Phytohabitans houttuyneae: one gene and its partner. The protein of the gene in region 2 interacts with the protein of the main gene of each other region in a pairwise test. Links are inferred from orthologs where the notes say so. Each region holds a gene or a part of one and is shown on either strand. Other genes may lie near its edges. The genes, in order: panC and Phou_RS50280.

The links.
Region 1: the proteins of Phou_RS50280 (region 2) and panC interact in binary tests that used the Escherichia coli proteins (3 or more experiments, as listed by UniProt). The link is inferred for Phytohabitans houttuyneae from one-to-one orthologs.

Annotation. Positions count from the first base shown.
Region 1 is NZ_BLPF01000001.1:4,577,598-4,580,900, forward strand. The notes cover bases 15-3,006. They hold panC (pantoate--beta-alanine ligase), read left to right. Parts: upstream 15-1,089; coding sequence 1,090-1,923; downstream 1,924-3,006. Other genes in these bases: Phou_RS21140 (SAM-dependent methyltransferase), read right to left, coding at 15-72; Phou_RS21145 (Rossmann-like and DUF2520 domain-containing protein), read left to right, coding at 227-1,093; Phou_RS21155 (septum formation family protein), read left to right, coding at 2,026-2,934. In the rest of the region: more of Phou_RS21140, read right to left, coding at 1-14. UniProt on the Escherichia coli protein: Catalyzes the condensation of pantoate with beta-alanine in an ATP-dependent reaction via a pantoyl-adenylate intermediate.
Region 2 is NZ_BLPF01000005.1:342,475-345,486, forward strand. The notes cover bases 49-2,749. They hold Phou_RS50280 (NUDIX domain-containing protein), read right to left. Parts: upstream 1,813-2,749; coding sequence 1,285-1,812; downstream 49-1,284. Other genes in these bases: Phou_RS50270 (hypothetical protein), read right to left, coding at 49-685; Phou_RS50275 (DUF456 domain-containing protein), read right to left, coding at 739-1,239; Phou_RS50285 (AAA family ATPase), read right to left, coding at 1,815-2,342; Phou_RS50290 (hypothetical protein), read left to right, coding at 2,445-2,749. In the rest of the region: more of Phou_RS50270, read right to left, coding at 38-48; more of Phou_RS50290, read left to right, coding at 2,750-2,858.

The DNA of each region.
Region 1 (3,303 bases), on a different replicon or contig from region 2:
GCTGGTCCGGAAGTGTGCCGCCGGCGCGCCGGTGACGAAGAAGCCGCCACCGCCGTAAAGGGCGTCTTCCATCGCGTCGCGCCAGTTCAGGCGCGGTCCAGCCGCTGGCACGAGCCACACCCTACGGGAGGCTCGTGAAAACCTTCACACACTCTGTGAGGGCGAGTTGACCGGGACGCATACTGACGTTGACCGGTACCTAACCTCACGAGGACTGGATCACGTCATGATCGTCGGTGTCATCGGGGCCGGGCGCGTTGGCGCTGTGCTGGGCGCGGCCCTGGCCCGAGCCGGACACACGGTCGTCGCGGCCTCCGGCAGTTCGCCGGCGTCGGTCGCGCGCATCGCCCGACTCCTGCCTGATACGGCCCGTTTGGCACCCGCCGAGGTCACCCGTGCCGCCACCGACCTGCTGCTCATCGCCGTCCCCGATGACGCGATCGGCCCGCTGGTGGCCAGCCTGCCGTTCCACCCGGGGCAGGTCGTGGCGCACACCTCGGGCGCGCAGGGCCTCGCCGTGCTGGCACCGGCCGCCGCACAGGGTGCCCGCCCGCTCGCGCTGCACCCCGCGATGACCTTCGCCGGTACCGGCGACGACCTGTCCCGGCTGCCCGGCACCGCGTACGGCGTGACCGCCCCGCCCGAGCTCCGCGCCCTCGCCACCCGGCTCGTCGCCGACCTGGGCGGGACGCCGGAGTGGGTCGCCGAGACCGACCGCCCGCTGTACCACGCGGCGCTCGCACAAGGCGCAAACCACCTGGTCACGCTCGTCAACGAGGCGGCTGACCGGCTGCGCGACGCCGGGGTGGTGCACCCCGAGTCCGTCCTCGGCCCCCTGCTCCGGGCCGCCCTCGACAACGCCCTGCGGCACGGCGATGCGGCCCTGACCGGCCCTGTCTCTCGGGGTGACGCCGGTACGGTCGCGCGGCACCTGGAGCGGCTCGCCACCGTCGCGCCCGACTCGGTGCCCGCGTACGTGGCGATGGCCCGGCGCACCGCCGACCGCGCGATCGCCGCCGGCCGGCTGCGCCCGATCGACGCCGAGCGCCTCCTCGACGTGCTCGCCAACCCCCGCCAGGAGGTACAAGCGTGACGGCGCTCGTGCACACCCGGGACGAACTGGCCGCCGCCCGTGCCGGGATGACCGGGACCGTGGCCGTGGTGATGACGATGGGCGCGCTGCACGAGGGGCACCGCGCGCTCCTGCGGGCCGCCCGCGAGCAGTCCGACCACGTGATCGCGACGATCTTCGTGAACCCGCTGCAGTTCGGGCCGAACGAGGACTTCGACAGGTACCCCCGCACCCTCGACGCGGACCTCGCCATCTGCGCGGAGGCCGGGGTCGACCTGGTTTTCGCCCCCGACCGCGCCGAGATGTACCCCTCCGGCGAGCCGATGGTCCGGGTCAACCCAGGCCCGCTCGGCGAGCGGCTGGAAGGGGCGAGCCGCCCCGGCTTCTTCCACGGCGTGCTGACCGTCGTGCTCAAGCTGCTGCAGCTCACCCGCGCCGACCTGACGTTCTTCGGCGAAAAGGACTATCAGCAGCTCACGCTCGTACGGCGGATGGTCAGGGACTTTGACGTGCCGGTCCGGGTCGTCGGCGTGCCGACCGTGCGCGAGCCCGACGGCCTCGCACTGTCCAGCCGCAACCGGTACCTGGCACCCGCCGAGCGCCAGGCCGCGCTCACCCTCTCAGCCGCCCTCCGGGCCGGGGTGGAGGCCGCCGCGGAGGGGCGCGACCCCGAGGCCGCCGGCCGGGCGCTCTTCGAGTCGGGTACCGCCAAACTGGACTATTTCGTACTCACCGCACCTGACCTGGGGCAAGCCCCGGCGGAGGGCACCGGCCGGCTGCTCGTGGCCGCCTGGGTGGGCAGCACCCGGCTCATCGACAACGCCACTGTCGAGATTGCGTCACCGACGTAACGTTGAGGAACGTCACTCGCCGGTTGTATCGCAGGAAGTCGGATTTGGCCGGGGTGACGTATGCTCGGCCGTCCGGACAGTGCCCTTGGGGAGGGACGCACGATGCGACGGTGGATCGCCGCGATCGCTTTAGGCGGCGCGACCGCTCTCACGCTCTCCGGCTGCAGCAATCCCGCGGGCGTCGACGGCGACCTGACCGACGACTGGGTGGCGGTGTCCGAGCCCAAGCCCTTCGTGCCGCCGGCCGAGGTCTGCCACAGCGGTGACTACGCCGATGTCGCCTACCTGTCCTCCTTCAACCCCGTCGACTGCGCCACCTCGCACCGGCTCGAGACCGTGCACGTCGGCGAGTTCACCGGCGGCGCCGCCAGCGGTTCCGCGCCGCCGGCGAAGGGCTCCGCCGAGATCCGCGCGGCCTACGCCGAGTGCGACACAAAGGCCAAGGAGTTCGTGGGCAGCGACTGGCGCAACGGCCGGCTGTGGCTGGGCGTCGTGCTTCCCTCGCCGCAGGCGTGGTCCGGCGGCTCGCGGTGGTTCCGCTGCGACATCACCGAGGTGGCCAACGTCGAGGACAACGGCGACACCACGAGCCGCACCGGCAGCGTCAAGGGCGCGCTCAAGTCGGCCTCGCCGCTGTCGCTCGGCTGCTACCAGGTCAAGCTCGCCCGCGACAGCAGCATCGACACGATGCCCGCCGTCCAGTGCACCAAGGATCACAACAGCGAGTTCGTCGGCGTGCACAACGCCCCCGAGGGGGCGTACCCGAGCAAGAGCGCCGACTGGGACAAGCTGCACAACGAGTGCCGCAAGGTCATCGCCAAGTTCGCGGGCGTGCCCAACGACGGCAATCTCAAGTACCGCACCGGCGTCGTCTCGCTGCCCGGCAACGAAGACGAGTGGAAGGGCGGCAACCGGGGCGTCCGCTGCTACCTCTGGCTGAGTGAGCGGAAGGTCAACCGGTCCATGAAGGGCGCGGGACCCAACGGGCTGCCGATCCAGTACGAGAACTGAGCCTGGCGGCTCACTCACTTGGCCCTGATCACAGTCTCCGCCGTGCGCGGGTGCTCGGTGGTTGACTGGTCGGATGGATGTTGCACTGCCAGTGCTACCCAGGCGGCTCGGTGCGCCGCAGCCGGGCTGGTACGAGACCACTGACGTGGTGGTGGTCGGCTCCGGGATCGCCGGGCTGACCGCGGCTCTGCATTTGCGCGAGGCCGGCCTCCACGTCACCGTCGTCACCAAGGTCAACATCGATGACGGCTCCACCCGCTGGGCGCAGGGTGGCATCGCCGCCGTGCTCGACCCGCTCGACACTCCCGCCGCACACGCCGCGGACACGCTCGTCGCCGGCGTCGGCCTCTGCGACCCGGCCGCGGTCGA
Region 2 (3,012 bases):
CCGGCCACGGTGGATGGCCGCCGCGCGAGCGCCAACCCTACTTGTCCCTGCCCAGCGACTCCGCCGCCCCGCGCAGCAGCTGGCTGACCCGAACCAGCTCATCCGACACAAGCATGAGCAGGCGGCCCGAGTAGCTCCTGGCCATGCGCAGGAGCCTCGCCGCGACCGGGTCGACCTCGTCGAGCTCGCGCAAAGCCCGCCGCACCGTGGTCTTGTCCATCTTGCGCATGGCGGATGCGGCGCGGTGGGGATGCTCGCGCAGCAGCTTGTGCAGCCACAGCTGGGTCTCCGGGCCGTAGAGCGGGCTGGTCAGCAGGTCCGGTATCCACTTCCTGAGCGCGTCTTCGAGCTCAGCGGCGGCGGGGGACGGCAGGGTCTTCGGGCGGGCGGCGCTGTGCAGTGCGTACCGGCGGGCCAGCTCAGCCGTCAACAGCCCGCCGCCGACCAGAGCGAGCGCGTCGGCGCCGGCCAGCGCGGTCGCGGCCGTGGGCGCGTTTGTCGCGAAGGTGGCCACGGTCGGCGCCGCCACAAACGATGTCGCCGCCACGAACACGCCGATCGTCGCGAGCCTCTTCAACGCGGGCGAGGCGGCCTCTTTGGACTGCGACGACGGGCTGGCGCCTTGACTCTGCTGGACCTGGTGGACGACCGAATACTCCGGACGGTGCGGAAAAGGACTGCTCATGGGCGCTCCTGCACGCGCGGCCTTTTGCCGGGACAGTAGTGCACCACGGCCACTCAGGTCACCAGCAGACCGCCGCCCCACGCGGCCGCGATCGCCAGGGCGGCGGCCAGTTCGATCAGCATCGACAGGCCTGCGGCCTTCAGCGCGTGCACTGTGGACGGCCACGCCTGCCGGTGGTCACCCAGCCGCACCCGCTCGGCCAGCCACACCCCGAGGACGAAGCCCAACACAAGACCCACGATGGGTACCACGAAAAAGCCCACCAGGCCGAGGACCCCGCCCACCAGCAGCGTGCGGTTTGGCACCCCGGAGCGTTTGAGGTTGCGGCCCGGCCACAGGTACTTGACCGCGGTGCCGCCCGCCGCCAGCCCGGTGGCGACGGCGAGGACCAGCCACTTCGGCCAGCCCGCGTCGGAGAGCAGCGCCCAGGCCAGCACGCCGAGCCAGCACAGCAGCAGGCCGGGCAGCACCGGCACCACCACGCCGACGATGCCCGCGGCGATGGCGAGGCCGCACAGCAGCGTGACGGTGGAGTTCGTGTCGGTGAGTTCCACGCCGTCAAGCCTGCCGCACGCGGGCCACCTTCGCTGGGTGAGCGGCTACGGCCTGTCGCTGACCTCGCGCAGGCGGCGGTACGCCTCGAAGCCGTCCGGCACCCACTCCCACTCGGCCAGCCGCTGGTCCAGCTCCTCCTCGGTGAGGAAGGCGTGCCAGTCGACCTCCTCCGGCTGCGGCCGCACCGGACCGTCGATCCGCACCTCGTAAATGGCGGACCACCACGTGTGCTGCGGCGTCTCGTACAGGAACCGGAACAGCGGCACCGGCGCGAGCGGCCCCTCGACGCCCAGCTCCTCGGCCGCCTCGCGGGCGGCGGCCGCGTCGTAGGTCTCGCCGGCGCCGACCACCCCGCCGACGAACATGTCGTACAGCGACGGGAAGACAAGCTTCCGCGCGGTGCGGCGGTGCACGAAGATCCGCCCCTGCGGGTCGCGGGCGAGCACGAAGGCGGCGCGGTGGCGCAAGCGGTTCGCGTACACCTCGCGGCGCGGCGCCTGCCCCACCACCACGTCGTGCTCGTCGACCACGTCCAGGATCTCGTCTTCGGAGAGCGGCGCTTCGTCGGTCACGTTCAGATCGTAAGCGAGCGGCGTACCGTGGCGACCCGCTCCGCCAACGGCCCCGCCGGCACCTCGACGAGCGTGTAGCCGAGCTCGCGGTAGGTGTGCTCGTGGACCCGTTCGAAGGTCAGCGAGTCCGCGAAGCTGAGCCGGCGCGCGGCGGTGCGTTCCACGAAGCCCTGGTTTCGCACGAAGAGGACGGTCCGCTCGTACTCGCCCTCGGCCCGCGCGACCTCCTCGCGCAGCAGGCGGGACGGCGGCAGGCCGAGGTGGCGGCACAGCGCCAGCGTGCAGACCGGCGAGCGGTCGAAGAACGTGACGCCGCCCGCCGCCGCGGCCGCGAAGCGCCGCCGCTGCAGGGCCGCGACCTGGTCCACGAAGTCGTGCTCGCGCCACGGCTCGGCCCGCCCGAGCGCCCGCCACAGCGCGATCACGTCGGTGGCGGCCTCCTCCACAACGGCGTGGCCGTCGAGCTCGAGCTGGCGCAGGATCGCGGTCTTACCGGAGCCGGGCGTGCCGGTCAGGATGTACGCAGGCATGGTCGTCCCTCGCAGGGTCAGGATCGGGAGGCGGCCCCGCGAAATCCGAGAGCGGTGCTCGATCGGTGCGGTGCCTCGACCAGCGTACCTATCGTGGCGGTCATGCAGGCTGAGTGGACGACGGCCGATGTGTGGGTCTTCGCCGCGATCGAGGGGAGCGGGCCGGACGACGGCTACACGCTGGCCCAGATCGTTGCCAAGGCCGACGGCATCAACCACGCCATCCTGCTGGAGCGGGAGCTCACCCAGGCCGTGCCGCGGCTGCTCGCCGCCGGCCTGATCGGCGCCGACGCCGAAGCCGACCGCTACTGGCACACCGAGGCCGGGCGCGCGCTGCGGCAGCGCTGGATCAAGCGGGGCGGCCTGTTCAGCTGGGGCAAGGCGATGATGCCCGCGCTGCGCCGGATGGGCCCGCCGCAGGACGGGGAGTGGCGGCTGCCGGCCGGGGCGTTCGAGCGCGCCGTCCAGGCCCATCTGGCCTGGGGCGAGTCGATGCTCAAGCGCCGAAGGAGCTAGAAGCAGCAGATCAGAGCTACCGCGATGTCCGCGGTGGTCCGGACCGTTGCTCCCGCGGTCTCACCGTCCGCGGTGGGCGATCTCCCGCGGTCTCACCCTCCGCGGTGGGGCGGGCCTCGTCTGCTCGTGGTGGGCGGGCTCCGGCGGTCTCATC